One region of the Achromobacter sp. FW305-C-28 genome, then DNA from elsewhere that is predicted to be linked to it. Evidence: predicted binding sites of a transcription regulator. Region 1 holds the regulator's gene; the other holds the start of a gene.
The links. Region 1 encodes LexA, which represses DNA repair genes until DNA is damaged. Its sites were predicted from a motif close to ACTGTATNNNNATACAGT; they were not measured.
Positions count from the first base shown of each region.

Region 2: the regulator LexA is predicted to act here: its motif matches at 7,333-7,350, upstream of imuA (translesion DNA synthesis-associated protein ImuA).

Region 1 covers NZ_JBYSYL010000004.1:281,431-297,442, reverse strand. The annotation lists gene AC3WMR_RS13490 (methylglyoxal synthase) at 1-292, opposite strand, end outside; gene iscX (Fe-S cluster assembly protein IscX) at 396-590, opposite strand; gene fdx (ISC system 2Fe-2S type ferredoxin) at 590-931, opposite strand; gene hscA (Fe-S protein assembly chaperone HscA) at 941-2,803, opposite strand; gene hscB (Fe-S protein assembly co-chaperone HscB) at 2,875-3,381, opposite strand; gene iscA (iron-sulfur cluster assembly protein IscA) at 3,385-3,708, opposite strand; gene iscU (Fe-S cluster assembly scaffold IscU) at 3,710-4,114, opposite strand; gene AC3WMR_RS13455 (IscS subfamily cysteine desulfurase) at 4,149-5,360, opposite strand; gene iscR (Fe-S cluster assembly transcriptional regulator IscR) at 5,382-5,924, opposite strand; gene AC3WMR_RS13445 (low molecular weight protein-tyrosine-phosphatase) at 6,117-6,608, opposite strand; gene uvrB (excinuclease ABC subunit UvrB) at 6,858-9,026, opposite strand; gene AC3WMR_RS13435 (amino acid aminotransferase) at 9,104-10,303, shown strand; gene lexA (transcriptional repressor LexA) at 10,474-11,124, shown strand; gene lon (endopeptidase La) at 11,304-13,754, opposite strand; gene clpX (ATP-dependent Clp protease ATP-binding subunit ClpX) at 14,008-15,306, opposite strand; gene clpP (ATP-dependent Clp endopeptidase proteolytic subunit ClpP) at 15,408-16,012, opposite strand, start outside.
Region 2 covers NZ_JBYSYL010000003.1:292,943-308,954, reverse strand. The annotation lists gene AC3WMR_RS10220 (hypothetical protein) at 1-305, shown strand, start outside; gene AC3WMR_RS10215 (thiamine pyrophosphate-binding protein) at 320-2,053, shown strand; gene AC3WMR_RS10210 (Bug family tripartite tricarboxylate transporter substrate binding protein) at 2,094-3,092, shown strand; gene AC3WMR_RS10205 (SDR family NAD(P)-dependent oxidoreductase) at 3,196-3,978, shown strand; gene AC3WMR_RS10200 (IclR family transcriptional regulator) at 4,080-4,880, opposite strand; gene ypfH (esterase) at 4,921-5,637, opposite strand; gene AC3WMR_RS10190 (amino acid permease) at 5,693-7,249, shown strand; gene imuA (translesion DNA synthesis-associated protein ImuA) at 7,418-8,116, shown strand; gene AC3WMR_RS10180 (Y-family DNA polymerase) at 8,046-9,515, shown strand; gene AC3WMR_RS10175 (error-prone DNA polymerase) at 9,543-12,767, shown strand; gene AC3WMR_RS10170 (amidohydrolase family protein) at 12,900-13,778, shown strand; gene AC3WMR_RS10165 (MFS transporter) at 13,832-15,052, shown strand; gene AC3WMR_RS10160 (I78 family peptidase inhibitor) at 15,159-15,545, shown strand; gene AC3WMR_RS10155 (LysR family transcriptional regulator) at 15,638-16,012, opposite strand, start outside.

The DNA.
Region 1 (16,012 bases):
GGTAGATCGCGCCGTCGAACGGCGCCTGTCCGTCGCGCCCCTCGGTCACGCGCGCCACCAGCTTCATCAAGCCGCCTTCGCGGCCATACGGGTAGCGGATCAGGCCGCTGTAACCTTGCAGCATGCCTTCGCGCACGATGGCGTCGTGCGTGCGGCCCACGGTGTGCAATTGCACGCCCAGTTCGCGGATCGTGGACGAACACGCCCGCAACCAGCTGAACAAGGCGGCATCGGGCGTTTCATGGTGCAGTCGGTTGGCGGCCAGGCCAAAGCGCAAAGGGGCAGCGGGCATCGGTAGACTCGGGCGGTAGGAACAACAAGAAGAGCCTTGATGATACCGCGCGACCGGCGCCCCAAAACAAAAACGCTCCCGAAGGGAGCGTTTGCGGCGCGGTTCAGTCGGCTTCGTCGATCCAGGCCATCTGGATGGCTTCCAGGATCTTCTCGCCGCTGCGTTCGGGATCATCACTGAACCCGGGCAAGGCCAGCACCCATTCGCGCAGTTGGGTGAAACGTAGCGTCTTGGGGTCGACGTCCGGATGGGCGTCCACCAGCGCTTCGGCGATCTGGTAGGTATCGGTCCACTTCATCAATGGCCCTCTTTGGCGTGGTTGATGGTGTACTTGGGGATCTCGACCGTCAGGTCGGCATCGGTCACCAAGGCCTGGCACGACAGGCGCGAGGTCGGCGTCAGGCCCCAGGCCTTGTCCAGCAGATCCTCTTCGTCGTCGGTCGCGTCTTCCAGCGACGCATAGCCCTGCTTGACCACCACGTGACAGGTCGTACATGCGCAAGACAGCTCGCACGCATGCTCGATGTCGATATGGTTGTCCAGCAGAACGCGGCAGATCGACACGCCCTTGGGCGCGTCTTCGATCACTGCGCCCTCGGGGCAGTAATCGGGATGAGGCAGTACGGTCAGTTTCGGCATAGCTTCTTATCAGGCAATTTCGTCAAGTTTGCGGCCAGCCAGGGCGGCGCGGATGCTGCGGTCCATGCGGCGGGCAGCAAAGTCGTCGGTCGCCGCCGACAGGGCCTCGGTCGCGGCCTTCACCGTCTCCACATCCTGGGCGTCCTGCGCCGCGAGCGCCGCTTGCAGGCATTCGTCCACGCGCTTGCGTTCGTCGGCATTCAGCAGATCGCCATCGGCCGCCAATGCGGCCTGCACCGACTCCACCAACTGGCGCGCATCCACCTGCTGCTCGCGCAACATGCGGGCGCGGGCATCGGAATCGGCCTGCGCCACGCTGTCGGCCAGCATCTGCGCAATCTCGTCGTCGCCCAAACCGTACGACGGCTTGACCGACACCGCAGCCTCGACACCCTTGCTCTGCTCACGCGCGGTCACGCTCAACAGTCCGTCCGCATCCACCTGGAAGGTCACGCGGATACGCGCGGCGCCGGCCACCATCGGTGGAATGCCGCGCAGCTCGAAACGCGCCAGCGAGCGGCAATCGGACACCAGGTCGCGTTCGCCTTGCAGCACATGGATGCTCATGGCCGTCTGGCCATCCTTGAACGTCGTGAATTCCTGCGCGCGCGCCACCGGAATGGTGCTGTTGCGGGGTATCACGCGCTCGACCAGGCCACCCATCGTTTCCAGGCCCAGCGACAGCGGAATCACGTCCAGCAGCAGCCAGTCTTCGCCCGGTGCGCGGTTGCCGGCCAACAGGTTGGCCTGCAGGGCTGCGCCCAGCGCCACCACCTGGTCCGGGTCCAGGTCGGTCAGCGGCGCGGTGCCGAACATCTCACCCACCGCCGCCCGCACCACGGGCATGCGCGTCGCGCCGCCCACCATCACCACGCCGCGCACGTCCGCCGGCTTGAGCTCGGCATCGCGCAGCGCACGGCGCGCGCATTCCAGCGTGCGCTGGATCAAGGGTTGCGCCAACGTTTCGAATTCGGTCCGCGTCAACGTGCGGTCAATCGCCTGGCCGCCGGCCAGCGTCAGTTGCAAACACGCTTCCCGCGCATCCGACAGCGCTTCGCGCACCGCACGCGCCGCCATCAGCAGGCCGCGCCGATCGGCGTGCGTCAGGTCGCCCGCGCCAGCCGCCGCCACCACGTGGTCGACGATCAGGGAATCAAAGTCATCGCCGCCCAGCGCGGTATCGCCGCCGGTGGAAATCACCTCGAACACGCCCTGCGTCAACCGCAGGATCGAGATATCGAACGTGCCACCGCCCAGGTCGTACACCGCGTACACGCCTTCGGCGGCGTTATCCAGGCCGTAGGCAATCGCCGCGGCAGTGGGTTCATTCAACAGGCGCAGTACATTCAGGCCGGCCAGCCGGGCGGCATCGCGAGTGGCCTGGCGCTGCGCATCGTCGAAATACGCCGGCACCGTGATCACGGCGCCCACCAGGTCGTCACCCAGCACATCTTCGGCGCGCTGGCGCAGCACGGCCAGAATCTGCGCCGACACCTCGACCGGGCTCAGGTCGCCCTGCACCGTGCGGATGCGCACCATGCCGGGCGCGTCCACGAATTCGTAAGGCGCGCGCGTGGCGCGCGCCTCTTCCAGCGAACGGCCCATGAAGCGCTTGACCGACACCACCGTGTTCAACGGGTCTTCGGCCTGCTGCGCCAGGGGCTCGCGGCCCGTGGTCACGCGGCCGCCGGGGTAGTAGCGCACTGCCGACGGCAGCAGCACGTGCCCCTCTGCGTCAGGCAGCACTTCGGCCACGCTGCTGCGCACCGCGGCTACCAGGGAATTGGTCGTGCCCAAATCGATACCCACCGCCAGCTTGCGCTGGTGCGGCGCGGGCGATTCACCGGGCTCGGAAATCTGCAATAAGGCCATGATTCTATTTTTCTGCTCAGTAGGCGGCAAAGCCTAGGCGTCCGGCGGCCAGGCTCGTCCGGATCGTCAGGCTAGGGATGGGCGTGCGCCAGCTCTTGCGCCAGCTTTTCCACGAACATCCATTCCCGCACCTTCAGGCCCGCGGCCGCGTAGTCGTGCTGTTCGTCCAGCAACCGGGTCAGCGTGGCGCGCATCTGCACGCGGGCGTCCTGCAACTCGGCCTGCAGCGCCGCCAGGGCGTCGGCGTCATCGCGCGCATCGTCCAGCATTTCGCGCCAGGTCATCTGCTGCATCAGGAAAGCCGTGTCCATGGACGTGTTGCTCTCGGTCTGCAAATCGACGCCCGCCTGTTCACACAGGTAGCGCGCTCGCAACAGCGGATCGCGCAACAGCCGATAGGCTTCGTTGGCGCGCGCCGCCCACTGCATCGCCACGCGGCGTTCCGCGGGGCTGGCCGTAGCAAAGCGGTCAGGGTGCACCTGCGCGGCGACGGTGCGCCACGCGGTTTCCAGCGCCTGCGCATCCAGGTCGAAGCGTGCCGGCAAGCCGAACAGGCTGAAGTGGTCGTCTCCAGCCAAGACTTACACCGTGAACGACTCGCCGCAGCCGCAGGTCGCCTTCTCGTTGGGGTTGCGGAACTTGAAGCCTTCGTTCAGGCCTTCGCGGGCGTAATCCAGCTCGGTGCCGTCCAGGTAGGACAGGCTCTTCGGATCGACGAACACCTTCACGCCGAAGCTCTCGAAGACCTGGTCTTCGGGCGCCACGTCGTCCACGTACTCCAGCTTGTAGGCCATGCCGGAGCAGCCCGTCGTCCTAACGCCGAGCCGCAAGCCAATACCCTTTCCGCGCTTTTGCAAGTAGCGGCCGATGTGGGTGGCAGCCTGTTGGGTCAGGGTAACGGACATGTCAGTTCGCCACAGCTTCGGCCACGACCGAATGCTTTTCCTTGTAGTTCTGCACGGCGGCCTTGATCGCGTCTTCGGCCAGGATCGAGCAGTGCACCTTCACGGGCGGCAGGGCCAGTTCTTCGGCGATCTGCGTGTTGCGGATGTTCATGGCTTCGTCCAGCGTCTTGCCCTTGACCCATTCGGTCACGAGCGAGCTGGAAGCGATGGCCGAGCCACAGCCGTAGGTCTTGAAGCGCGCATCTTCGATGACGCCGGCCTCGTTGACCTTGATCTGCAGCTTCATGACGTCGCCACAGGCGGGCGCGCCGACCATGCCGGTGCCTACCGAGTCGTCCGACTTGTCGAACGAGCCGACGTTGCGCGGGTTTTCGTAGTGATCCAGGACTTTGGTGCTGTAAGACATATCAGTTCTCCACGTATTTCGTTGGCGCGGGCGCTTAGTGCGCGGCCCACTGCACGGAATTCAAGTCGACGCCTTCCTTGGCCATTTCCCACAGCGGCGACATATCGCGCAGCTTGCCGACTCGGCTCTTGAGCAATTCGATGGCGTAGTCCACTTCCTTTTCGGTCGTGAAGCGGCCCAGGGTGAAACGGATCGAGCTATGCGCCAGTTCGTCGTTGCGGCCCAGGGCGCGCAGCACGTACGACGGCTCCAGGCTGGCCGAGGTGCAGGCCGACCCGCTGGATACGGCCAGTTCCTTGATCGCCATGATCAGGGACTCGCCTTCGACATAGTTGAAGCTGACGTTCAGGTTGTGCGGCACGCGCTGGTCCATGTCGCCATTCAGGTAGACCTCTTCGATCTGCGACAGGCCGGCCCACAGGCGATCACGCAGCATGCGGATGCGCTCGTTTTCGGTGCCCATTTCTTCGCGCGCCAGGCGGAAGGCTTCGCCCATGCCGACGATCTGGTGCGTCGCCAGCGTGCCTGAGCGGAAACCGCGCTCATGGCCACCGCCATGCATCTGCGCTTCGATGCGCACACGCGGCTTGCGACGCACGTACAGCGCGCCGATGCCCTTGGGGCCGTAGGTCTTGTGGGCCGAGAACGACATCAGGTCGACCTTCAGCTTCTGCAGGTCGATCTCGACCTTGCCGGTCGCCTGCGCGGCGTCCACATGGAAGATGATGCCCTTCTCGCGGCAGATCTCGCCCAGGGTTTCGACATCCTGGATGACGCCGATTTCGTTGTTCACCATCATCACGGACACCAGCACGGTGTCGGGGCGCAGGGCCGCCTTGAAGACGTCCAGGTCGATCAGGCCGTTGTCCTTGACGTCGAGGTAGGTCACTTCAAAGCCCTGGCGCTCCAGTTCACGACAGGTGTCCAGCACGGCCTTGTGCTCGGTCTTGATGGTGATGATGTGCTTGCCGCGTTCCGCGTAGAAATTGGCAGCGCCCTTGATGGCCAGGTTGTCCGATTCCGTGGCGCCGGAGGTCCAGACGATTTCACGGGGGTCGGCGTTCACCAGCTTGGCCACTTCTTCGCGAGCGCGTTCGACCGCGTCCTCGGATTCCCAGCCAAAGGCATGGCTGCGCGAAGCGGGATTGCCAAAGTTCTCGTACAGCCAGGGCACCATCTTGTCGACGACACGGGGGTCGACAGGCGTCGTGGCCGAATAGTCCAGATAGATCGGGCGGGTGGTCATTTCTACAACTCCTGATGCTGCTTATACGGTGGCGTTGGCCGCGACGGTCGTGGTCGGGGCATTGGCGGCGGCATTGGCGCCCCCCACCCGATTCACACGCACCGCGCAGGCCTGCGCTTGATTGTTGGCTTCCTGCAGTTGGCGCACGCGCTGCTGATCAACCAGATCTTGCAGGGACACCGAATCCAGGTAATCCACCATCTTGCGATTCAACGTCGCCCAGAGCTCGTGCGTCATGCACTTGCCGGGCTTGCCGTCGTTGCCGCTCGTACAGTCCCGCTTGCCGCCGCAGCTGGTCGCGTCCAGCGGCTCGTCGACGGCAAAGATGATGTCGGCTACGGTCACGTTGCGCGCCAGGCGAGCAAGCGAGTAGCCGCCGCCGGGGCCGCGCACGCTGTCCACGAGTTCGTGGCGACGCAGTTTCCCGAACAGCTGTTCCAGGTACGAAAGCGAAATGTTCTGACGCTGGCTGATGGCCGCAAGAGTGACCGGGCCGCTATGCTGCCGCATAGCGAGATCGATCATGGCAGTCACGGCGAAACGCCCTTTGGTAGTTAGCCGCATGGTGGGTTCCCTGTGATTCGGCAATGGCCGCCGGCGAATCCGGCGGTCAATACCCGAGTAATTGGCTCAAGTATAGCAAATTCCCGACTAATTTGGTATGGCTCCCGGCTAGAAAAAACCGCGCAGTTGCGCGGTTTTTTTCACTACCAAATTGCCCAGGGCCGCCCGTGGGCAGCCTGGCGCACCAGGGGATCAGGCCGCCTGGTACTGGGTAGCGCGCTTGCGGACCAGCTCGAGCACGCCCTGACAGGCATCTTCGAGGTAGTCGAGCACTTTGCCGAAACCGTCGGCGCCGCCGTAATACGGGTCCGGCACGGTGGCTTCTTCGAACTCGTTGGCAAAGCGCATCAGCAGCATCAGCTTGTGCTGGTAGGCCTTGGGGCACTGCTGCTGCATGGCAGACAGGTTGTCCCAATCCATGGCGAGGATGAGATCGAAGTCGCGGAAATCTTCTGCGGTGACCTGACGCGCCTCGCAGTGCGTGATCTCGTAGCCGCGCTTACGCGCCGCAGCCTGCGCCCGGGCATCAGGCGCCTCGCCGATATGAAACGCGTGCGTGCCCGCGGAGTCGATGCGAACCACATCGCCCAAACCCGCGTCGTTCACCAAATGGCGAAACACGCCCTCTGCGCTCGGCGAGCGACAGATATTGCCCATGCAAACGAAAAGTACCTTGGTCATCATGGGAGTAAGTGTGCGGGAAAACCCGAGATAAGGCAAGCTTTTTTTACGGCGCCGGCCAGGATGCCGCGCTGATACGTCACCTTAAATATTCACTATAAATCATATAGTTACAGCCCACACTTAAAGTCTGAGACGATGCTTCCGGCGGATCAATTGTCCAAATATTGAGCATGTAAATGCTACGGCGCGCGTATCCCCACTGTTCAGCGACCTGTCAGCGCACAGATACATTTAGATACTGCAATAGCGTCATACCGCCCCGTCCAACAGCACCCGCTGCTTCAACGCGTTCAGCGCGTCGCGGGCTGCCGCGGCCTGTTCGAATTCCAGATTGCGGGCGTGGTCCATCATCAGCTTTTCCAGGCGCTTGATCTCGCGCGCCAAAGCCTTTTCGTCCTTCAGGAATTCCGCGGGCACCGCGGCTTCCAGGGCGTCGTGCTGCACCGGCGCCACGATGCCGTCGATCAACTCGCGCACCGCCTTGTGCACGCCGCGCGCGGTGATGCCGTTGTCGGCGTTGAACTGCAGCTGCTTGGTGCGGCGGCGGCTGGTTTCTTCCATGGCGCGCTGCATCGAATCGGTGATGCGGTCGGCATACAGGATGGCGTGGCCGTTCAGGTTGCGGGCCGCCCGGCCGATCGTCTGGATCAGGCTGCGCTCGGACCGCAGGAAACCTTCCTTGTCGGCATCCAGGATGGCCACCAGGGACACTTCCGGAATATCCAGGCCTTCACGCAGCAGGTTGATCCCCACCAGCACGTCGAACGTGCCCAGGCGCAGGTCGCGGATGATTTCGACGCGTTCCACCGTATCGATGTCCGAGTGCAGGTAGCGCACCCGCACCCCGTGCTCGGACAGGAAGTCCGTCAGGTCTTCGGCCATGCGCTTGGTCAGCGTGGTGACGAGCACCCGCTCGCCCTGCCCCACGCGCGCCTTGATCTGGCCCAGCAAGTCGTCCACCTGTGTGCGGGCAGGCAGCACCTCGACGATCGGGTCGACCAGGCCGGTGGGACGAACCACCTGCTCGATGACATTGTCGGTGTGCTCTTTCTCGTAGGCGGCGGGCGTGGCCGAGACGAACACGCATTGGCGCATCCGGGCCTCGAACTCCTCGAGCTTGAGGGGCCGGTTGTCCAGCGCCGACGGCAGGCGAAAGCCATACTGCACCAGCGTCTCTTTACGCGACCGGTCGCCGCGATACATGGCGCTGAGCTGGCCGATGGTGACGTGGCTTTCGTCGATGAACATCAGCGCATCGGACGGCAGGTAGTCGATCAGCGTGGGCGGCGGATCGCCCGGCGCCGCACCCGACAGGTGGCGCGAGTAGTTCTCGATGCCCTTGCAAAAGCCCAGCTCCTGCAGCATTTCCAGGTCGAAGCGGGTGCGCTGCTCCAGGCGCTGGGCCTCGACCAGGTGGCCGTCGTCGACGAAGCGCTTGACCCGTTCGCGCAGTTCTTCCTTGATGGTCTCGATGGCGCGCATGACCGTGTCGCGCGGCGTCACGTAGTGCGAGCCAGGGTAGACGGTAAAGCGCGGCAGCTTCTGGCGGATACGGCCGGTCAGCGGATCGAACAGCTCCAGGCTTTCGATCTCGTCATCGAACAGGGTCAGCCGCAGCGCCAGTTCGGCGCTTTCCGCCGGGAAGATATCGATGGTTTCGCCACGCACCCGGAACACGCCGCGCGTGAATTCCGCGTCGTTGCGGGTGTACTGCATGGCCACCAGGCGCGCCAGGATCTCGCGCCGCGAAATCTGGTCGCCGGCGCGCAGGATCAGCACCATGGCGTGATAGTCGCCCGGGTTGCCGATACCGTAGATACACGACACCGTGCCCACGATGATCGTGTCGCGGCGCTCCAGCAGGCTCTTGGTGGCCGACAGCCGCATCTGCTCGATGTGCTCATTGATGGACGAGTCCTTTTCAATGAACAGGTCGCGCGTGGGCACGTAGGCTTCGGGCTGGTAGTAATCGTAGTACGACACGAAATACTCGATCGCGTTCTTGGGGAAGAACTCGCGCATTTCGGCGTACAGCTGGGCCGCCAGGGTCTTATTCGGGGCCAGAACCAACGCCGGTCGCCCGAGCTGGGCAATGACGTTGGCCATGGTGTAGGTCTTGCCCGAACCGGTCACGCCCAGCAGGGTCTGGAACATCAGGCCATCCTGAATGCCCTGCACCAGGCCCTCGATGGCCGCCGGCTGGTCGCCGGCGGGCGGGTACGGTTGGTACAGATGAAACGGGCTGTCCGGAAAATCCACGAATCCGGCACCCGCCGGGCCCGCACCGGGTACAGCCGTAACGGGGGCAGCGCCGGTCGATGCGATGGTCGACTCGCTGGTCGATTCGCTGGCTGCGCCAGCAGTTGCACCAGCGGCGGCCGCGCCCGCAGCACTCGGGTCTATTGCGCTCTTAGGCATGCTAGACTGTTCCCAGGGTAAACCCCCCATTATCCACAGCACTTCCCACTGCGTCCACTCACCCTCAGCAGAGTCCCATGAGCACCCTTTTCGATTCCGTCGAACTCGCGCCGCGCGACCCCATTCTTGGTCTGAACGAACAATACAACGCGGATACCCGCCCCGGTAAAGTGAACCTGGGCGTTGGCGTGTACTACGACGACCAGGGTCGGATTCCCCTGCTGGGCGCCGTGCGCAAGGCCGAAATCGCCCGCATCGAAGCCGCCGCTGCCCGCGGCTACCTGCCGATCGAAGGCATCGCCGGCTACAACCAGGGCGCACAAGCCCTGCTGATCGGCAAGGATTCCCCGCTGGTCACCGAAGGCCGCGTCCTGACCACCCAGGCCCTGGGCGGCACCGGCGCCCTCAAGATCGGCGCCGACTTCCTGCGCCAGCTGCTGCCGACCTCGAAGGTCCTGATCAGCGATCCCAGCTGGGAAAACCACCGCGCTCTGTTCGAACGCGCCGGTTTCGAAGTCGGCACCTACGCCTACTACGACGCCGCCACCCGCGGCCTGAATTTCGACGGCATGTTGGCAGCCCTGAAGGCTGCGCCGGCCCAGACCGTCGTCGTGCTGCACGCTTGCTGCCACAACCCCACCGGCGTGGACCCCACCTTCGAACAATGGCAGCAGATCGCCGCCGTCGTGAAGGAAAACAACCTGGTCCCGTTCCTGGACATCGCCTACCAGGGCTTCGGCGAAGGCCTCAAGGAAGATGCGGCCGTCGTGCGCCTGTTCGCCGACCTGAACATGACCATGTTCATCAGCTCGTCGTTCTCGAAGTCGTTCTCGCTGTACGGCGAGCGCGTCGGCGCCCTGACTGTCGTGGCCGGCAGCAAAGACCAGGCCACCCGCGTCCTGAGCCAGCTCAAGCGCGTCATCCGCACCAACTACTCCAACCCGCCCACCCACGGCGGCACGATCGTCTCGACCGTCCTCAACACGCCTGAACTGTTCGCCATGTGGGAACAGGAACTCGGCGGCATGCGCGACCGCATCCGCCTGATGCGCAAGCAGCTGGTCGAGAAAATCAAGGAACACGGCGGCAAGCAGGATTTCAGCTTCGTGCTGCAACAACGCGGCATGTTCTCGTACTCGGGCCTGACGTCGGCCCAGGTCGACCGCCTGCGCGAAGAGCATGGCGTCTACGCCGTCTCCAGCGGCCGCATCTGCGTCGCCGCCCTGAACAGCGGCAACATCGACCAGGTCGCCAAGGGCATCGCCGCGGTGCTGTAAACCGCCTCGCATAGCCGGCACATGTCAGACGGGACCTTCGGGTCCCGTTTTTTATTACACGCCTGCCATGGCCGCTTGCCGTCTATATCGACACCCGCTTGCTTTTTTGCGTTATGTCCCCCAGAATGCTGCTGTATATATGTACAGTCCGACCCCAACGGATCATCGCCATGGCCAGCAAACTCACTGATCGTCAACAGCAAATCCTGGACCTCATCCGGCAAACCGTCGCGCGTACCGGGTTTCCGCCCACCCGCGCCGAAATTGCCCTGGCCCTGGGATTCCGCTCGCCCAACGCGGCCGAAGACCATCTCAAGGCCCTGGCCCGCAAAGGCGCCATCGAACTCACTGCGGGCGCCTCGCGCGGCATCCGCCTGAAAGATGCCTCGGCCGCCCCCACGCAAGCCGCCCTGCCCCTGCCGGGCCTGGCGCAACTGCTCCTGCCGCTGGTAGGTCGGGTGGCCGCGGGCAGCCCCATCCTGGCCGCCGAGCACGTAGAACGCGAAATCGGCGTCGACTCCAGCCTGTTCGCCCAAGCGCCCGACTACCTGCTCAAGGTCCGCGGCATGAGCATGCGCGACGCCGGCATCCTCGAAGGCGACCTGCTCGCCGTCAAGAAAGCCTCCGAAGCCCGCAACGGCCAGATCGTGGTGGCCCGCCTGGGCGACGACGTCACCGTCAAGCGCCTGCAACGCCAACATGGCCGTATCGAGCTGCTGCCCGAAAACCCCGACTTCGACACCATCGTGGTCGAAGCCGACCAGGAATTCGCCCTCGAAGGCATCGCGGTCGGCCTGATCCGCACGCACGCCCTGCATTGATGCGGCACTGAACCGCGCGCCAGGCGGGCCTTTCAGGCCTTGCCAAGCCACGCACAGCGCCCACTTCGCCAGCGTAGTTCAGGGCACACTGCAGTTCAGAGGCAAGCTCCAAAAAAGAAACCCCGCCATGGCGGGGTTTCTTGTTGCAGGCGCCGCAAGCAGCGCCCTCCAGGCCGGGATCAGTGCTTGAGCACCGGATCCGTCGAACCCGGCTCGGCCGGCTTGGCCACCAGCGGTTCCTTGACCGCCTCGTCTTCAGCCAGCGGTTCGGGCAGACGCTCCAGAGCCAGTTCCAGCACCTTGTCGATCCAGCGGACCGGCACGATCTCGAGATGGTTCTTGACGTTGTCCGGGATCTCCGCCAAATCCTTGACGTTTTCTTCCGGGATCAAGACCGTCTTGATACCACCACGGTGGGCGGCCAGCAGCTTTTCCTTCAAGCCGCCGATCGGCAGGACTTCGCCACGCAGCGTGATTTCGCCGGTCATGGCGACATCGGCGCGCACCGGAATGCGCGACAGCGCCGACACCATGGCCGTGGTGATCGCGATACCCGCGGACGGACCGTCCTTGGGCGTCGCGCCTTCCGGCACGTGCACGTGCATGTCGTGCTTCTCGAAGACGCTGTCGGCAAAGCCCAGGCGACGTGCCCGCGAGCGCACCACCGTACGAGCCGCCTCGACCGATTCCTTCATCACGTCGCCCAGCGAACCGGTGCGTTGGATCACGCCCTTGCCGGGCATGTCCGCCACTTCGATCGTGAGCAGGTCGCCACCGACTTCCGTCCAGGCCAGGCCGGTCACTTGGCCGATCTGATTTTCCTTTTCGGCCATGCCGAAGGTGTAGCGGCGCACGCCGAGGTAGTCGCTGAGGTTGTCGCCCGTGACATTGACCGGCTTGACCTCGAGGGTCTTGCCTTCGGCCTTGGCGCGATCGGTCTGGGTCAGCAATTGCTTGATGACCTTGCGGCAGATCTTGCCCACTTCGCGTTCGAGCGCACGCACACCGGCTTCGCGGGTGTAATAGCGCACGATATCGCGCAAGGCGCTGTCATCGACGGTCAGCTCGGTATCCTTTACGCCGTTGTTCTTCATCAGCTTGGGCAGCAGATGGTCGCGGGCGATGTGGATCTTTTCTTCCTCGGTGTAACCCGACAGGCGGATCACTTCCATGCGGTCCAGCAGCGCCGGCGGAATGTTCAGCGTGTTGCTGGTCGCCACGAACATGACGTCGGACAGATCGAAGTCGACCTCGATGTAGTGGTCCTGGAACGTGTGGTTCTGCTCAGGGTCCAGCACTTCGAGCAATGCCGACGAGGGATCGCCGCGGAAATCCATGCCCAGCTTGTCGATTTCATCGAGCAGGAACAAGGGATTGCGCACGCCGACCTTCGACATGTTCTGGACGATCTTGCCCGGCATCGAACCGATGTAGGTCCGGCGATGGCCGCGGATCTCGGCTTCGTCGCGCACGCCGCCCAAGGCCATGCGCACGAACTTGCGGTTCGTGGCCTTGGCGATGGACTGGCCGAGCGAGGTCTTGCCGACGCCCGGAGGGCCGACCAGGCACAGGATCGGCGCCTTGACCTTGTCCACGCGCTGTTGCACGGCAAGATATTCAAGGATGCGTTCCTTCACCTTCTCCAGGCCGTAGTGGTCGTTGTCCAGTACGGTTTCGGCGTTGGAGATGGAATTGTTGATCTTGCTCTTCTTTCTCCAGGGGAGATTGATGAGCGTATCGATGTAGTTGCGCACCACGGTGGCTTCGGCCGACATGGGCGACATGAGCTTGAGCTTCTTGAGCTCGGCATCGGCCTTTTTACGTGCCTCTTTGGGCATGTGGGCAGCGATGATCTTCTTTTCGAGCTCTTCGATGTCCGCGCCTTCTTCGCCTTCGCCCAACTCTTTCTGAATGGCCTTGACCTGCTCATTCAGGTAGTAGTCGCGCTGGCTCTTTTCCATCTGCTTCTTCACACGGCCGCGAATCCGCTTCTCGACCTGGAGGATGTCGATTTCGGTTTCCAGCTGCGTGAGCAAGCCTTCGAGGCGCTCGGAGGTGCCGACGATCTCGAGCATTTTTTGCTTCTGCTCGAGTTTCAGCGGAAGATGCGCGGCGATCGTGTCGGCCAGGCGGCCGGCGTCATCGATGCCGGCGAGCGAGGTCAGGATCTCCGGAGGGATCTTCTTGTTCAGTTTGACGTATTGCTCGAACTGGGCAACGATCGCGCGGCGCAAGGCCTCGGTTTCGGAGCCTTGGACGGCGTCCGGCTCGATCGGGGTGACCTGGCACGTAAAGTGCGAATCGGCGTCTTCGATGCTGTTGATGCGGGCACGCTGGGTGCCTTCGACCAGCACCTTGACGGTGCCGTCGGGCAGCTTGAGCATCTGCAGGATACCGGCAACGCAGCCGATCTCGTAGACGTCTTCGGGGGTGGGATCATCCTTGCCGGCGGACTTTTGGGCCACCAGCATGATGCTCTTGCCCGCTTCCATCGCAACCTCGAGCGCGCGGATCGAGCGCGGACGGCCGACGAACAGCGGGATGACCATGTGCGGAAACACCACGACATCGCGCAGTGGCAGCAGGGGAAGGTCGATCGGGTCGGAAGGCAGGGTCTGGCTGGCAGACATAGGAGGTTCCTCGGTATGACTCGGCGTATCGGGGACAGGATGACCGGGTATACCCGGGCATCTTCGTCAGTTACGTCTGTTATGGGAACAATAGCCGAAAATTCAAGATCCCGGCTGCCGGATAAACAAAACGGCAAAAAAAACAGCGGCCGGTATCCCTTGTTTTCTTGGACACGCCCCGAGAGCATGCGTTCAACGCCTGGCCCCGAGGTAAAAAAACCCGTTACGAGAACGGGTTTTTCTGAAATAACCGTCAGGCCGCGGCGTCGCGGACTTCTCCGCGCTCGGGCTTTTCGGCGGCGCTTTCTTCGTCCGCGTAGATCAGCAAGGGCTTGCCCTCGCCTTCGATGGCGCCTTCGTCCAGCACCACGCGCTTGACGTTGCCTTGCGAAGGCAGGTCATACATGGTGTCGAGCAGGGCCTGCTCGATGATGGAACGCAGGCCGCGGGCGCCCGTCTTGCGCTTGAGCGCCTTGCGGGCGATGGCCTTCAAGGCGGCCGGGCGCACGTCCAGCTCGGCGCCTTCCATGGCGAACAGCTTCTGGAACTGCTTGAGCAGGGCGTTCTTGGGCTCGGTCAGGATCTGGACCAGCGCGGCTTCGTCGAGCTCGTCCAACGTGGCGACCACCGGCAGACGGCCGACCAGTTCCGGAATCAGGCCGAACTTGATCAGGTCTTCGGGTTCGACCTCGGAGAACAATTCGCCCACGCCGCGTTCGGACTTGGCGCGCACGGAGGCCGAGAAGCCGATGCCGGACTTTTCGGTACGGTCGCGAATGACCTTTTCCAGTCCGTCGAAGGCGCCGCCGACGATGAACAGGATGTTGGTCGTGTCGACCTGGACGAAGTCCTGGTTGGGGTGCTTGCGCCCGCCCTGCGGGGGCACCGAGGCCACCGTGCCTTCGATCAGCTTGAGCAAGGCCTGCTGCACGCCTTCGCCCGACACGTCGCGGGTGATGGACGGGTTGTCGGACTTGCGGGAAATCTTGTCGATTTCGTCGATGTAGATAATGGCGCGCTGCGCCTTCTCGACTTCATAGTTGCAGTTCTGCAGCAACTTCTGAATGATGTTTTCGACGTCTTCGCCCACGTAACCGGCTTCGGTCAGCGTGGTGGCATCGGCCATGACGAACGGAACGTTCAGCATGCGCGCCAGCGTCTGCGCCAGCAACGTCTTGCCCGACCCGGTGGGGCCGATCAGCATGATGTTGCTCTTGGACAACTCGACTTCGTCGCCCTTGATTTCGCCGTGGCGAATACGCTTGTAGTGGTTGTAGACGGCCACCGCCAGCATGCGCTTGGGCGAGGTCTGCCCAATGACGTACTGGTCGAGGAACGTCTTGATCTCAGCCGGAGTGGGCAGTTCGGAACGAATCGCCGCGCGCGCGGTAGCCTGCGCTTCCTCGCGGATGATGTCGTTGCACAGGTCTATGCATTCATCGCAGATGAATACCGACGGACCCGCGATCAGCTTGCGGACTTCGTGCTGGCTTTTATTGCAAAACGAGCAATGCAGCACTTTTGCGTCTGCCGATCCCTTTTTTTCTGGCATATGTAGTCGTATCTCAGGTAAAGAAGCGCCGGACCGGGTAAACGGCCCGGCGCCTGCGCTTACTCAAACGTGGCGGTAGCGGGTCAGACTCAACCGGGAAGTCAGCCTTCCGAACGGGAGGTCATCACCTTGTCCACCAGTCCATACGATACCGCATCTTCGGCGGACATGAAGTTGTCACGTTCCGTGTCCAGGGCGATGCGCTCGATCGACTGGCCGGTGTTGTCGGCCAGGATGCGATTGAGACGCTCGCGCAGGTCCAGGATCTCGCGAGCCTGGATCTGGATGTCGGAGGCCTGCCCCTGGGCGCCGCCCGAGGGCTGGTGGATCATGATGCGCGAGTTGGGCAAGGTAAAGCGCTTGCCCTTCTTGCCAGCCGCCAGCAGGAAGGCGCCCATGCTGGCCGCCAGGCCGGTGCACAGGGTCGACACGTCCGGCTTGATGAACTGCATGGTGTCGTAGATGGCCATGCCCGCGTACACCGACCCGCCAGGCGAGTTGATGTACAGGGAAATGTCCTTGTCAGGATTCTCCGATTCCAGGAACAGCAACTGCGCCACGACCAGGTTGGCCGTCGCGTCGTTGACCGGGCCCACCAGGAAAATGAGCCGCTCGCGGAGCAGACGCGAATAGATGTCGTAGGCGCGTTCGCCGCGCCCCGACTGCTCGATCACCATGGGAATGTAGCCCAGGCCGGTGGGGGTCA
Region 2 (16,012 bases), on a different contig from region 1:
ATGGCGAACGCCTGGCGGGCCTGGCCATCGACGGCGTGCGCGCCGAACCGCGGCTGGTGACTTTCAACGACGCCGGCATCGGCAAGGACAGCGCCGGCATCGGCCGCCTGCCCTTGCTGCAGCAGCGCGGCATCGCGGCGCTGACGGTATCGGCCCATAGCGCCCGCATCGGCGATGCCCGTTCGTGCTTCGAAGACGGCGTGGTGTCGTCGGCCAACGCCCGCGCCCGCGACCTGGGCTGCCGCCCCGGCATGGCCCTGAAAACCTTTATCGACGCCCTGCTGACAGGGCGCGCAATCCACTAGGGAGCAACGTCCGCATGTCGGAAAAACTGGAAATCACGGGCGGCGAAGCCATCGCCCGCATGTTCGCGGCGCATGACGTCGGCCTGATGTTCGGCATGGGGGGCTTTCAGCTGCTGCCGTTTTACGACGCGGTGCGGCGCCTGAAGCTGAACCACAACCTGATCAACGACGAACGCTGCGCGGTGTTCGCGGCCGACGCCTACACCAAGGTCAGCGGCCGGCCCGCCGTGTGCGACGCCACGCTGGGGCCGGGGGCGACGAATCTCGTCACCGGCTTGGCCGAAGCCTACAATGCCGGCACCGCGATGGTGGCGCTGGTGGGCGATTCGCACCGCATGCATTCCTGGAAGAACATGACCCAGGAAGCGCGCCAGCTGGAAGTGCTGAGGCCGGTGGTGAAAGACGTGCTGCGGGTCGAGAAGATCGAACGCATCCCCGAGCTGGTGCGGCGCGCCTTCGCGGTGGCCACCAGCGGCCGCCCCGGGCCGGTGGTGCTGGACGTGCCCGAAGACATCGCCCATGAAGTCCACGCCTTCGACGCCGCCGCCTTCCATGCCGTGGATACCTACCGCCGCGCGCCCGCGCTGCGCTGCCGGCCCGATGCCGACGGCCTGGCGCAGGCCGCCGCCATGCTGGCCGGCGCCGCCCGCCCCCTGATGCTGTGCGGCGGCGGCGTACACATCAGCGATGCCGCGCAGGCCGTGCAAGACTTCGCCCGGCGCTACAACATTCCCGTGGCCCACACCATGAGCGGCAAGGGCGCGATCGCCTGCAGCGACCCGTTGAACGCAGGCCTGTTCGGCCGCTACAGCCGCATCGCCAACGAGCTGATATCCAAGTCCGACTGCCTGTTCGTGGTGGGCTGCAAGCTGGGCGAAGTGGCCACGCGCCGCTACGACCTGCTGTCCACGGGCGCCCCCATCATCCACCTGGACATCGTGGCCGAGGAATTCGACCGCACCACCACGCCCGCGCTGCGGCTGTGGGGCGACGTGCGCGCCACACTGGCCGACCTGGACCAGCACCTGGCCGCGCAGCCCGATGCCGGCGCCTTGCGCCGCCAGGGCTACGCCGACGAAGTGGGCCAGGCCATGCACGCCTGGCGCGAATCCGTGCAGGGCAAGCTGACATCGGCCGACCGGCCCATCGGCATGGCCCGCCTGATGCACGAGATCAACGCCAGCCTGCCCGAAGACGGCGTGCTGGTGGCCGACGGCGGCTTTGCCGCGCACTGGGGCGGCCTGCTGTTCGACACCAAGCGCGCGGGCCGCGGCTTCGTGCCCGACCGCGGTTTTGCGTCCATCGGCTACGGCATTCCCGGCGCCATCGGCGCAGCGGCCGCGGCCCCGGGCCGGCAGGTGGTCAGCCTGACGGGCGACGGCGGCTGCAATATGTCGCTGGGCGAACTGGAAACGGCCGTGCGCATGGGCCTGGCGTTCACGCTGGTGGTGGTCAACAACGCCGCGTCGGGCTATATCAAGGCGCTGCAGCACCTGATGTACGGCAGCGGCAGCTACCAGTCGTCGGACCTGGCGGAAACCCACTACGCCAACGTGGCGCGCGCGCTGGGCTGCAATGGCATCCGGGTGGAGGACCCGGCCGAGATACCCGCCGCGCTGGCCGCCGCCTACGCCTGCCGCGATCGGCCGACGGTGCTGGACGTGGTGGTCACGCGCGACCCCGCGCACATGCTGCCGGGCGTGGACAGCCGCGCAGCCAAGATCAAGCCGGGCGACCGCATCGCCTGAGCCAATAAAAAAACATCATTCCCACGCGAGGAGACAAACCATGAAAATCCGCAACTGGCTGACCCTGGGCGCTGCCGCCCTGGCCGCTGCCCTGGCGGGTCCTGCCGCCGCCCAAGGCAATGCGGCAAGCACCGCCGGCAACTACCCCGACCGCCCGATCCGCCTGATCGTGCCCTTCCCGCCCGGCGGCACGTCGGACGTGGTCGGCCGCATCTTTGCCGAGGCGCTGGGCAAGCAGATCGGCCAGCCGGTGGTGGTGGAAAACCGCGGCGGCGCGGGCGGCACGGTAGGCTCGCGTGCCGTGGCCAGCGCCACGCCGGACGGCTACACCCTGCTGCTGGGCACGTCCAGCACCAACGGCACCAATTCGGCGGTGTACAAGAACCTGCCCTACGACGCCGTCAAGGACTTCACCCCGGTCACGCAGATCATCCGCGTGCCGGGCGTGATCGTGGTCAACAAGGACTTCCCGGCCAAGGACTACGCCGCGTTCTTCGCGCTGATCAAGGGCGCGCCGGGCAAGTATTCCTACGCCTCGTCGGGCAACGGCGGCGCCACCCACATGGCAATGGAATACTACAAATCGCTGTCGGGGCTGGACATGATGCACGTGCCGTATCGCGGCACCGGCCCCGCGCTGAACGACGTCATCGCCGGCCAGGTGCCCATCCTGTGGGACACGGCGGCCTCGTCCATGGCGCACATCCAGTCCGGCAGCCTGCGCGCCATCGTGGTGGCCGCCAAGAAGCGGCTGCCGCAACTGCCCGACGTGCCCACGTTTGCCGAGGTCGGCCTGCCCGACTACGACGCCGAAATGTGGAACGGCCTCTTGGCCCCCGCCGGCCTGCCCGCTCCCATCCTGGCCAAGCTGAGCGAGGCCTCGCGCCGCGCCCTGGCCGACCCGGACGTGCAGGCCAAGTACGCCGGCGTGGGCGCCTACGTGGTGGCCGACCAGCCCCAGGCCTTCGCCGCGATGATCAAGGAAGACGTGGCCAAGTGGAAGAAGGTGGCCGACTTCGCCCACATCTCGGCGGACTGACATGAGCCAGGCAGAGAGGGAGCCATCCCACGAGGGCCGGTCGAACCCGGGACAACCAGGCTCGGGTCAATCGGATTCGGTCCGACCTGGCGCGAGCCGGCGCATGCAGGGCAAGACGGCCCTGGTGTTCGGCGCCGGCTCGTCCGGGCCAGGCTGGAGCAACGGCCGCGCCGCCGCGGCCCTGTACGCCCGCGAAGGCGCGCACGTGTTCGCGGTGGACCTGCGGCCCGAATCGGCCGAGGAAACCCGCCAGATCATCCTGGACGAAGGCGGACGCTGCACCGCGCTGGCGGCCGACGTGACCAACGGCGGCCAGATCCTGGCGGTGGTGCAGGCCATGCGCGAGCAGGCCGGCCGCATCGACGTGCTGCACAACAACGTCGGCATCACCGAAATGGGCGACCCCATCGAGGCCAGCGAAGCAAGCTGGCACCGCGTCATCGACACCAACCTGACCGGCGTGTTCCTGACCTGCAAGCACGTGCTGCCGGTCATGCTGGCCCAGGGCGGCGGCAGCATCGTCAACATCTCGTCGCTGGCGTCGATCCAGGTCAACACCTACCCCTACACCTCGTACTACGCCGCCAAGGCCGGCCTGAACCACCTGACCCGGGCGCTGGCGGTGCGCTACGCGCCCGACAACATCCGCGTCAACGCGGTGCTGCCGGGCGTGATGGACACGCCACTGATCTACGCGCAGATCACGGGCCAGTTCGAAGACGTCGAGGAAATGCGCCGCCGACGCAACGCGGCCAGCCCGATGGGCCGCATGGGCGACGCCTGGGACGTGGCCCATGCCGCGCTGTTCCTGGCCAGCGACGAAGCCCGCTACATCACCGGCGTGTGCCTGCCGGTGGACGGCGGCAAGTCCTGCGCGGGGCGGTAACGGCCGGCTTGCCGCGTTGCGTGGCGGGGCCGGCTTGCCGCATTGCGCAGCGAGGCCGGCCAGACCGGTCAGCGATGCCGGTCACGCGCCCGCCGGGCCTGTCAGGCCCGCGGCGCCAGTTCCGCCGCCAATTCCGTGGCGGCGCGCTGCAGCGATGCCACCACTTCCTGCAAACGCGCACCCGACAGGCGCGAACGGATCGCCGCCACGCTCAACGCGGCCACCACGTGCTGCGCGCGGTCGAACACCGGCACGCCCACGCCCAGCATATCGGGGATGATGCGGCCCGGGTTCAGCGCATAACCGTGCTTGCGCGCCGCGGCGATGTCCTCGCGCAGCATGGCGGTGGACGGCAGGTCGGGCGCGGCCGACGCGTCATAGCGCGCCAGCACCCGTTCGATGTCGTCATTGGGCAGGAACGCCAGCAGCGCCAGGCTGCCCGCCCCCACGCCCAGCGGGCGGCGGTGGCCCACTTCCAGCGTCAGGATCTTGATGGGAAAATCGCCCGTCTTGCGGTCGACGCAGACGGCCTCGTGGCCCGAGCGCACCGACAGGAAACTGGTATCGCCGGTGGACTGGGCCAGGCGCAGCACCGCCGATTCGGCGATGGCCTTGATGCCATGGCGGCTTTCGGCCGCCAGCCCCAGAATGTAAGACTCGCGCCCCAGGCTGTACGTCTTGAGCTTGGGATTCAGCGACAGGAAGCCTTCCTGCAGCAGCGCCGTCAGCATGCGGTGCGCGGTGGGCGGGGTCAGGCCCAGTTCGCGCACCACGTCGGTCAGGCCCACGCCGCGCGCGGGCGCCGCACCCACGTACTTCAGGATGCGCAGCACCCGGAAAATGCTTTGCGCGCCGCCAACGGGGTCCGCCTCGCGCGCGGCCGCGGATTTCGCGGGGCTCATCGGACAGCCCTCGTCCGGCAAGACGCTCGGGCGCGCGGGTTCAATGCAGCGTGGCGCCGTCGGGTGGCGCCTGGTTCAGGCCCAGCGCCGCTTCCCAGCTGCGCAGCGGCACGCAAGTTTGCAGCCGCACGATGGCGCGCTGGATCAGGGCCGGATGCAGCTCGTGGCCCACGTGCGTGGCGATGTCGATGGTGGCGTCGCCGTGCAGTTCGTCCAGCCGCGCCTGCGCGGCCTGGATGTGCGACACGTGCATCACGGGGTCGTCGGCGCCATGCAGCAGGTGCAAGGTGGTGTATTGCGGCGCGGCCTTGGGCAGCTGCGCATAGCGGCCCGAAAAGGCGATCACGCGCCCGGCCATGCCGTCGTGCGCCTGCACCAGTTCAAGCGCCATGATGGCGCCCTGCGAAAAACCGGCCAGCGCGGTGTCTGACTGCAACAGGCCGAAGCGGGCCTGGGCCTGGCGCACATAGGCTTCCAGCGGCGGCATGGCCTGGGCCACGCGTTCGGGGCGGTTGTCTTCGGAAACGCCGCGCACCGAGAACCACTGGCGGCCGGCGCCGCCGCCGTCAAAGGGTTCGAAACCTTCGGGGATCAGCACCGCGGCGGCAGGGAACGCGGCGCGCACGGCCTCGGCCAGCGGCAGCAGGTTGTCGGGCAAACCGCCCACGCCGTGCAGCAGGATGAACAGCTGGCGCACGTCGGTGCCAGGTTCGGGCAGGAATTCGAGCGAGCGGGAAATCGGGGGAGAAGCAGCCATGTAACGGCTCCGCAAAGGCACTGGATAGCCCCATTGTAAAATGCGCGCCACACGCATTTCGACGCATTCCATGAAAACACCGACGACAGACTCGGGAAATCCTCCGGCCGGCCAAAACCAGTTGCACCGCGTGCTCAAGGCACGCCACCTGACCATGATAGCCCTGGGCGGCGCCATCGGCACCGGCCTGTTCATCGCCTCCGGCGCGGCCATCGCGCAGGCTGGGCCGGGCGGCGCGCTGCTGGTCTACCTGCTGATTGGCCTGATGGTCTATTTCATCATGACCAGCCTGGGCGAACTGGCCACCTTCATGCCCGTCTCGGGCTCTTTCTGTACCTATGCGTCCCGCTATGTGGACGGCGGCTTCGGCTTTGCGCTGGGCTGGAACTTCTGGCTGAGCTGGGCCACGGTGGTCGCGGTGGACGTGGTGGCTGCCCAGCTGGTGATGGCGTACTGGTTCCCCGATACCCCCGGATGGATCTGGAGCATCGTGTTCCTGGGCGTGACCTTCGGCCTGAACGCGTTCTCGGCGCGCAGCTTCGGCGAGGCCGAATACTGGTTCGCCATCATCAAGGTCGTGGCCGTCCTGTGCTTCATCGTGCTGGGCCTGGCCATGCTGGTGGGCATCATCCATAGCGACGCGCCGGTGGGCATGCGCAACTGGGCGGTGGGCGACGCGCCCTTCGTGGGCAACGCCGCCACCTGGGTGGGCGTGGCCATGGTCGTGGCCTATTCGTTCCAGGGCACCGAACTGGTGGGCGTGGCGGCCGGCGAATCCGAAAACCCGCGCCGCAACGTGCCGCGCGCCATCAACCACGTGTTCTGGCGCATCCTGCTGTTCTACGTGCTGGCCATCCTGATCATCGGGCTGCTCATTCCCTATACCGACCCGCAACTGCTGCGCAACGAGGTCGAGGACATCGCCGTCAGCCCGTTCACGCTGGTGTTCCAGCACGCCGGGCTGCTGTCGGCGGCCACCGTGATGAACGCGGTGATCCTGACGTCGGTGCTGTCGGCCGGCAACTCGGGCATGTACGCCGCCACGCGGATGCTGTTCAACATGGCCGTCGAAGGCCAGGCCCCGGCGATCTTCAAGCGCCTGACCCGCAGCGGCGTGCCGCTGTACGCACTGCTGGCCACCACCGCGCTTGCCTGCCTGTGCATGTTCAGCGTGGTCTACAGCCCCAAGGCGGTCTACATCTGGCTGCTGAATTTCGCGGGCATGACCGAATTCATCGTCTGGCTGAGCATCGCCGTCAGCCACTACCGCTTCCGCCAGGGCTACGTGAAGCACGGCTACGACACGGCCAACCTGCCCTACAAGGCCGGCCTGTTTCCGTTCGGGCCGGTGCTGGCCTTCGTGCTGTGCCTGCTGGTCACGCTGGGCCAGAACTACCAGGCCTTTCTGGACGAACGCATCGACTGGATCGGCGTGGCCTCGACCTACCTGGCGATTCCGTTGTTCCTGGCGTTCTGGATCGGCCACCGGCTGGTACGCAAGTCGCACTGGATCCGCTACGAGGACATGCAGTTCTACGGCCTGGAAGCCGATCGCGCAGCGGGGATTGGGCAGGATGAGCCGGCGGTGGCCGGCCAGAGCGTTCGGCCCTGAATCCACTGGGAGCGAAGATCTGGCGGTGATTCGGATGACGGCATAAAGCGGATACCTTCCGCTACTTCCGTCCGGGGTAATATACTGTATATTCGTACAGTATATAAATAGGCCCAGGCGCATCCCGCCTGGCTATTCACCCCAGGAAAACCGGGTCGTCCGCCCGCCATGCAGTCTCCAGAACACATCCACCCCGCCGTGTGGCGCGCCACCCAGCTGGCCCGGGGCGCCGCCCGCAGCCTGCCCACCGGCCACGCCGCCCTGTCGGCCGAGCTGCCGGACGGCGGCTGGCCGCTGGGCTCACTGATCGAACTGCTCACCCCGCAGCCGGGCATCGGCGAAATCCGCCTGCTGCGGCCGGCCCTGGCGCAACTGGAAACCCGCCGCGCCATTGCGCTGGTGCAGCCGCCGCATGCCCCGCATATCGCCAGCTGGATGAGCTGGCGGCTCGATCCCCGGCAACTGCTGTGGGTGGCCCCCGAAAAACCCCTGGATGCCCTCTGGGCCGCCGAACAGATCCTTAAAAACGGCAGTTGCGGCGCGCTGCTGTGCTGGCTGCCCCACGTGCGCCCCGAATCCCTGCGCCGCCTGCACCTGGCCGCCCAGGCCAGCGACCTGCTCTTTGTCGCCCTGCGCCCGGCCAGCGCGGCGCAAAACGCCACCCCCGCCCCCTTGCGCCTGGCGCTTGCGCCCGCCGCGGGCGGGTTGTCCGTCCATATTCTCAAGCGCCGGGGGCCGGTCTGCGACACCCCGCTGTACGTAGGCCTCGAGCCCGGCGCCCTTACGCCTTCCCGCCATGCGCCTCTGGATCGCCGCCTACCTGCGCTGCCTGCCGCTGGACGCCCTGCGCCCGCACTGGCCGCATGAAGACCAGGCCTACGCCGTTCTCGACCAGGAACGCGTCGCCGCCCTCACTCCCGCCGCTCATCGGGCCGGGGTGCGAACGGGCATGCGCCGCGGCGGCGCGGCCGCCATCGCGCCCGGCGTCGAACTGCTGACGCGCGAGCCCCTGGCCGAAGCCGACACCCTGCAAGGCGCGGCCCTGGCGCTGCTGCAATACACCCCCGAAGTCGCCCTGGCCGGCGACGACACCATTCTGCTCAACGTGGGCGCCAGCCTGCTGTTCTTTCGCGGGCCGCGGGCCCTGCACCGGCGCGTGGCCGCCACGCTGGGCGCACTGGACCTGCGCGTGTCGCTGGGCATGGCGCCCACGGCGGCCGGCGCCTGGCTGCTGGCGCACCGCCCGGGCCGCGCCCGGTTGCGCCGCACCCTGACGCTGCCCACGCTGGCGCGCCGCCTGGACGCCCTGCCCGTGGCCCTGTTGCCGCAGGCGCAGCCGCGGCTGGACTGGCTGCACGACATCGGCTGCCACACGCTGGCCGACCTGCGCGCGCTGCCCCGCGCCGGCCTGCAACGGCGCAGCGCCCCCGACCTGCTGCAAGCCCTGGATGCCGCCTACGGTCAGTCGCCCGAACTGCACCGCTGGATCGAACCGCCGCCCAGCTTCTCGCGCCGCATCGAACTCATGGACTACGTCGAGCACACCGACGCGGTGCTGGCCGTGGCGCGACGTCTGGCCGAACAGCTGGGCGGCTGGCTGGCCGCGCGGCAACTGGCGGTGCGACGCGTAGTGCTGCGGCTGGACCACGAACGCGGTCGCCACGCCCGCCCGCCCACCGAACTGGAACTGGCCTTGGCCCAGCCCGTCTGGCAGGCGCCCCAGATTCTCAACCTGCTGCGCGAAAAGCTTGGCCGCCTGACGCTCGAAGCCCCGGTCATCGCGGTGGCGCTGCTGGCGCCCGACACGGTCGACCAGCCCGCCGCCAGCACCACCCTGTTTCCCGAACCGGGCGGCACTGCGGCCGACCACGCCCGGCTGCTCGACCTGCTGGCCGCGCGGCTGGGGCGCGACCAGGTGCGCCGCCCCTGTCCCACGCCCGACCACCGCCCCGAAGCCGCCAATTCCTGGGGCGATGCGCTGGATGCCCCGCAACGCGCCGAGCCCCTGCCCGCCACGCTCGATCGCCCCTTCTGGCTGCTGGATCCGCCGCAGCCCCTGAAGCTGTCCGGCCACCGTCCGCAATACGCCGGCCAGGCCCTGCGGCTGATGCGCGGCCCCGAACGCATCGAAAGCGGCTGGTGGGACCCGGCCCTGACCGTGCGCGACTACTTCGTGGCCGAAGACGACGCCCGCGCGCGCTACTGGATCTACCGCGAACGCGACGACGAACACGCCCGCTGGTTCCTGCACGGCCTGTACGCCTGACGGCGCCCTTCTGCCCCGCGACCCGCCATGCAACCGTTCGACGATTCCCCTGATGCCCCCGATCCGCTGATCGGGCTGCCCGGCTATGCCGAGCTGCAGTGCCAGTCCAACTTCTCGTTCCTGCAAGGCGCCTCGCACCCCGAAGAACTCGCCGCCCGCGCCGCCGAACTCGGCTACGCGGCCCTGGCCATCACCGACGAATGCAGCCTGGCCGGCGTGGTGCGGGCCCACATGGAAGCCAAGACCCAGAAGCTGCCGCTCATCATCGGCGCCACCTTCCGGCTGCGCGCCGGCCCCGACGCCGCGCCGCTGGACCTGACCCTGCTGGCGCAGACCCGCGAGGGCTACGGCAACCTGTCCGAACTCATCACCCTGGCGCGCACCCGCGCCCCCAAGGGCGAATACCGCCTGGCGCCCGAAGACTTCACCGACCCGCCGCCCGGCTATGCGCACCTGCGCCACTTGCCCGAATGCCTGGCCATCCTGTCGCCCACCTACGGCGACGACCCCGACCGCATGGCCCAGCAGGCGCGCTGGCTGGCGGCCACCTTCGAACGCCGCGCCTGGGTCGGCCTGACCTTGCTGTACCGCTCGCGCGATGACCTGCACCGCGCCGCCGTCGAACAGGCCGCGCAAGCCGCCGAACTGCCCTTGGTGGCCCTGGGCCAGGTGCAGATGCACGTGCGTTCGCGCAAGCCGCTGCACGACACCCTGACCGGCATCCGCACCCATCAGTCCGTGGCGCAGTGCGGCTACGCGCTGGCCGGCAATGCCGAACAGCACCTGCGCAGCCGCATGCGGCTGGCCAACCTGTATCCGCCCGACGCCCTGGCCCAGACCCTGGTGGTGGCGCGCCGCTGCGCGTTTTCGCTGGACGAACTGCGCTACGAATACCCCGACGAAATCGTCCCGCGCGGCCACACCCCCGCCACCTTCCTGCGCCAGGAAACCCTGGCCGGCGCCGCGCGGCGTTTTCCGGCCGGGGTGCCGGCCAACGTCTCCGAGCAGATCGAAAAAGAACTGGCCCTGATCGCCGATCTGCACTACGAAGCCTATTTCCTGACCGTCTACGACATCGTGCTGTTCGCCCGCAAGGCCGGCATCCTGTGCCAGGGCCGCGGGTCGGCCGCCAACTCGGCCGTCTGCTACTGCCTGGGCATCACCGAAGTCGACCCGCGGCGCGGCAACAACCTGTTCGAACGCTTCATCAGCAAAGAACGCAACGAGCCGCCCGACATCGACGTCGACTTCGAACACCAGCGCCGCGAAGAAGTCATCCAGTACATCTACGAAAAATACGGCCGCCAGCGCGCCGCCCTGACCGCCGTGGTGATTTCCTACCGGCCGCGCAGCGTGCTGCGCGACACCGGCCGCGCACTGGGCGTCGACCTGGGCGTGATCGACGCCGTGGCCCGCGCCCACCAGTGGTGGGACGGCAAGAAGGAAATGCTGCGCACCCTGGGCGCCTGCGGACTGGACCCGGAATCCCAGGTGGCGCGCCAATGGGCCGCGCTGGCCCAGACCCTGATGGGTTTTCCGCGCCACCTGTCGCAGCACCCGGGCGGCTTCGTCATTTCGCGCGGCAAGCTGTCGCGGCTGGTGCCCATCGAAAACGCCGCCATGGCCGACCGCAGCGTCGTGCAATGGGACAAAGACGACCTGGACGCGCTCAAGCTGCTCAAGGTCGACGTGCTGGCGCTGGGCATGCTGTCGGCATTGCGGCGCACGCTGGAACTGGCCGGCCAGCGCCGCGGCCAGCCGCTGCGCCTGCAAGACATCCCCGAAGGCGATGACCCCACCTACGACATGATCTGCGACGCCGACACCGTCGGCGTGTTCCAGATCGAATCGCGCGCCCAGATGAGCATGTTGCCGCGCCTGCGGCCGCGCAAATACTACGACCTGGTGGTGCAGGTGGCCATCGTGCGGCCCGGCCCGATCCAGGGCGGCATGGTGCACCCCTACCTGCGCCGCCGCCAGGGCCGCGAAAAAGAAAGCTACCCCAGCGAACGCGTGCGCGGCGTGCTCAGCCGCACCATGGGCGTACCCATCTTCCAGGAACAGGTCATGCAGATCGCCGTGGTCGCGGCCGGTTTCACGCCCGGCGAAGCCGACCAGCTGCGACGGTCCATGGCGGCCTGGAAACGCAAGGGCGGCGTCGACAAATACCGCACCAAGCTGGTGGGCGGCCTGCTGGCCCACGGCTACACCCTGGAATTCGCCGAAGCCCTGTTCCGGCAGGTCGAAGGCTTTGGCGAATACGGCTTTCCTGAAAGCCACGCCGCCAGCTTCGCCCTGCTGGCCTATTCCAGCTCATGGCTCAAGCGCCACGAACCCGAGGCCTTCCTGGCCGCCCTGCTCAATTCCCAGCCCATGGGCTTTTACCCCGCGGCGCAACTGGTGCAGGATGCCCGCCGCCACGGCGTGCGGGTCCTGCCGGCAGACGTCACCGTCAGCGGCTGGGACTCGGCGCTGCAAGCCCTGCCCGGCGGGCAAGCGCCACGCCCCGCGCATCCGCACGCGCCACCCGCCGACGAAGCCCGCCCCGCCGTGCGGCTGGGCCTGAGCCTGATCCAGGGCCTGCGCGAAGACACCGCCCGCCGCATCGAAGCCGCCCGCGCCGACGCGCCCTTCGCCAACACCGGCGACCTGGCCCGCCGCGCGGCCCTGAACCGCCACGACCTCAATGCCCTGGCCGCCAGCGATGCCCTGTTGACCCTGGCCGGCCATCGCCGCCAGGCCAGCTGGGAAGCCGCCGCCAGCGTCCACAGCCGCGACCTGCTGCGCGACGCCGCCATCCACGAAACCGAGGCCCCCGTCCTGGCCGCCCCGTCCGAAAGCCAGACCGTCGCGGCCGACTACCGCAGCGTCGGCCTGACCCTGCGGCGCCATCCCGTGGACCTGCTGCGCCCGCAACTGGCCGCCCGCAACTTCCAGCCTGCCGCCGTGCTCAACGGCTACCCCGACAAGCGCGTGGCCCGCGCCTGCGGCATCGTCACCGTGCGCCAGCGGCCGCAAACCTCCAAGGGCGTCATCTTCGTCACCCTCGAAGACGAAACCGGCCCCGTCAACGTGGTGGTGCGCCCCGAACTGATCGAACGCCAGCGCCGCGAACTGCTCGGCTCCAGCCTGCTGGGCGTGTACGGCACCTGGCAGAACGTCGACGGCGTGCGCCACCTGATCGCGCAGCGGCTGGTGGACCTGTCCGACCTGCTCGGCGGGCTCAGTACGCCCAGCCGCAATTTCCATTAAGACTTGGCGTCCGCAAGCAAACCTTTGCAGGTTCTCTCTGCCCGTCCTATATCCCGGCGCTTTTAACCACATACGCAATTTTATTATCTACGATAGTGTCCTTCGCAACCCTCCCCCGCAAGGACACGTTTCATGCCCGCCGCCCCCCCGCTCTGCCTGGGCCCCCTGCCCACGGTCGCCGCCGCCCGCTTCCCCCTGCCTGCAGGCGCTTGCGACACGCACGCCCACGTGGTCGCCGCCGACAACAACGCCTACCCCTTCGTCCCTGAGCGCAGCTACACGCCGCCGCCTGCCACTGAAGCGTCTTACCTGGCCATGCTGGATGCCACCGGCATGACGCGCGGCGTCCTCGTGCAGATCAGTGTCCATGGCACCGACAATCGCTACTTCCTGGAAGTGCTGCGGCGCCACCCACAGCGTCTGCGCGGGGTCGGCGTGGTCGACCCGTCAGCAAGCGACCGCGAGCTCGACGCCATGCATGCCGCCGGCGTGCGCGGCCTGCGCATCAATGTCCTGTTCGGCGGCGGCATCGGCTTTGACGCCATGGAATCCCTGGCCCACCGCTGCGCCGAACGCGGCTGGCACATGCAATTCCTGCTGGACGCACGCCGCCTGCCTGAGCTCTTGCCCCGCATGCGTCGGCTACCCGTCGTCGGCGTGATCGACCACATGGGCCATGCCCCCGTCGCAGACGGCACCAACAGCCCGGGCTTTCAGGCCATGCAGCACCTGGTGCGAGACCACGGCTGGTGGGTCAAATTGTCCGGCGCCTATCGCATCAGCGAACGCTTCGACGACTTCGACGACGTCACGCCATGGGCGCGTGCGCTGATCGAGACTGCGCCCGACCGGATGCTCTGGGGCAGCGACTGGCCCCACGTACACATCCCCCGCATGGTCGACACCGGCCACCTGCGCAACCAGTTGGCTGACTGGGCGCCCGAAGCCGCCCTGCGCCACCGCATCCTCGTCACCAACCCCCAACACCTCTACGGCTTTGCCGCGATCTGAGATCGCCGCGGCCGCCGTGCCGAAACGTTCATCCCCCCTCACTGAGACACAGCATGCAATGGTTTCGAGAATTGAATACGACCGAGCGTCGCACCTTCATCGGCGCGTTCGGCGGCTGGGCCATCGACGCCCTGGACTTCATGGTCTTTACATTCGTGATTTCCACCCTGATGACCCTTTGGCATATCGACAAGGGCCAGGCCGGCATGCTGGGTACGGTCACCCTGCTGTTTTCGGCGGTAGGCGGCTGGCTGGCCGGCATCCTGGCCGACCGCTACGGCCGCGTGCGCATCCTGCAATACACCATCATCTGGTTTTCAGTCTGCACGGTCGCCATCGGCTTCGCGCAGAATTTTGAACAACTGTTCGTCCTGCGCGCCCTGCAAGGCCTGGGCTTTGGCGGCGAATGGGCAGTCGGCTCGGTGCTGATGGGGGAAATCGTCCGCGCCCAGCATCGCGGAAAAGCGGTAGGCACCGTGCAAAGCGGGTGGGCCGTGGGCTGGGGCGCCGCCGCAGTGCTCTACACCTTGGCTTTTTCCGTGCTGCCGCCTGAATGGGCGTGGCGCAGCCTGTTCTGGATCGGCGTGCTGCCCGCCTTCCTGGTGCTCTACATCCGCAAGCACGTCCCCGAACCCGAAATGTTCCAGCGACGCCAGGCCAGCGGTCTCGCGGCGGCATCCTTCTGGACCATCTTTTCGCCCGCCCTGCTCAAGACCACCGTGGTCACGTCGCTGCTGTGCACCGGCGTCCAGGGAGGCTACTACGCGATCACCACCTGGCTGCCGACCTTCCTGAAAGTCGAACGGAATCTGTCCGTGCTCAATACGGGCGGCTACCTGCTCGTCATCATCGCGGGCTCATTCTGCGGCTACATCACCGGCGCCTACCTGGCCGACCGCCTGGGCCGCCGCGCCAACCTGCTGATTTTCTCCGTGCTGTCCGCGGTCAGCGTCTACGTCTATACGCAACTGCCCCTGACCAACGGCCAGATGCTGGTGCTGGGCTTTCCGCTGGGCTTCGCGGCTTCGGGTATTTTCAGCGGCATCGGCGCCTACCTGACCGAACTGTTCCCCTCGAACGTCCGGGCCACCGGCCAGGGCTTTGCCTACAACTTCGGGCGCGGCGTGGGCGCCCTGTTTCCCGGTCTGGTGGGGTTTCTCAGTCAGCAGCACGGCCTGGGCTGGGCGATCGGCGTGTTCGCGGCAGGCGCCTATGCCGTCGTCATCCTGACGGCGCTGCTGCTGCCCGAGACCAAGGGGCGCCAACTGGAATAGATATTTTCCCCGGCAAGCGCGGCGCAGGCGGCTGGTCTATGATGTTTTTCCCCGGCGCTGAAACTTTCACGGTGAATGCGCCTCGGACATCTTTCAGGAGTAATTCATGATTCGCAAGCTGATTCCCGTCCTGCTGGTCGCCGCGCTGAGCGCCTGCGCCAATACCGGAACCCCGCGTTCCTCGTCCGCTTCGGCATCCACCGATTCCAGTTCAAGCAGCCCGGCTTCCGCTTCCGACTCCTCGTCCAGCCCGTCCTACGGCGCCTCGACGTCGGGCCGCCCCACCGGCAAGACCTGCGACGCCAGCGGCCTGCAATCGCAGATCGGCCAGAAGGCCACCCCCGCCGTCCTGGAAGACCTGCGCGGCCGCAGCGGCGCCACCACCGGCCGCATCCTGCGCCCGGGCCAGCTGGTCACCATGGAATACAACGACACCCGCCTGAACCTGATCGTGGACAAACAGGACGTCATGACCGCGATCCGCTGCGGTTAAGCCCGGTCTTTTCGGCCACGGACGGCCGGCGGCGCCGGGGCGGCCACCGCCTCGCGCCGTCCTCCCCCGGCCCCACCCTGGCCCTTGCCCGGCTACGCCTCGCCCGGCCGGGCCGCCGGCGGCACATGCGGCAAGAAGGCCCCCGCCACCTCGAAGCCGCATTCCTCGCGCGCAATATCGATCACCCGCGATACCACCGGATTGACGATGTTCTTCTTGTGCACCGCGTAGTAATTGATGGTGGGCAGGTCGGGTTTCACGTCCAGCCGGCACAGCGCGCCGCGCTCGACCAGCGGCGCGAAATACGCGCCCGGCAGGTAGCTGATGCCCAGGCCCAGCATCGTCAATTGCGCCATCATGCCCAGGCTGTTGCACGTCAGCACCCGCTTGACCGGCAGACCCTGCTCGGCGAACCAGGCGTCGTACAGGTGCGACAGGGCCGAATTGGTAGGCTGCGAAATCACCGG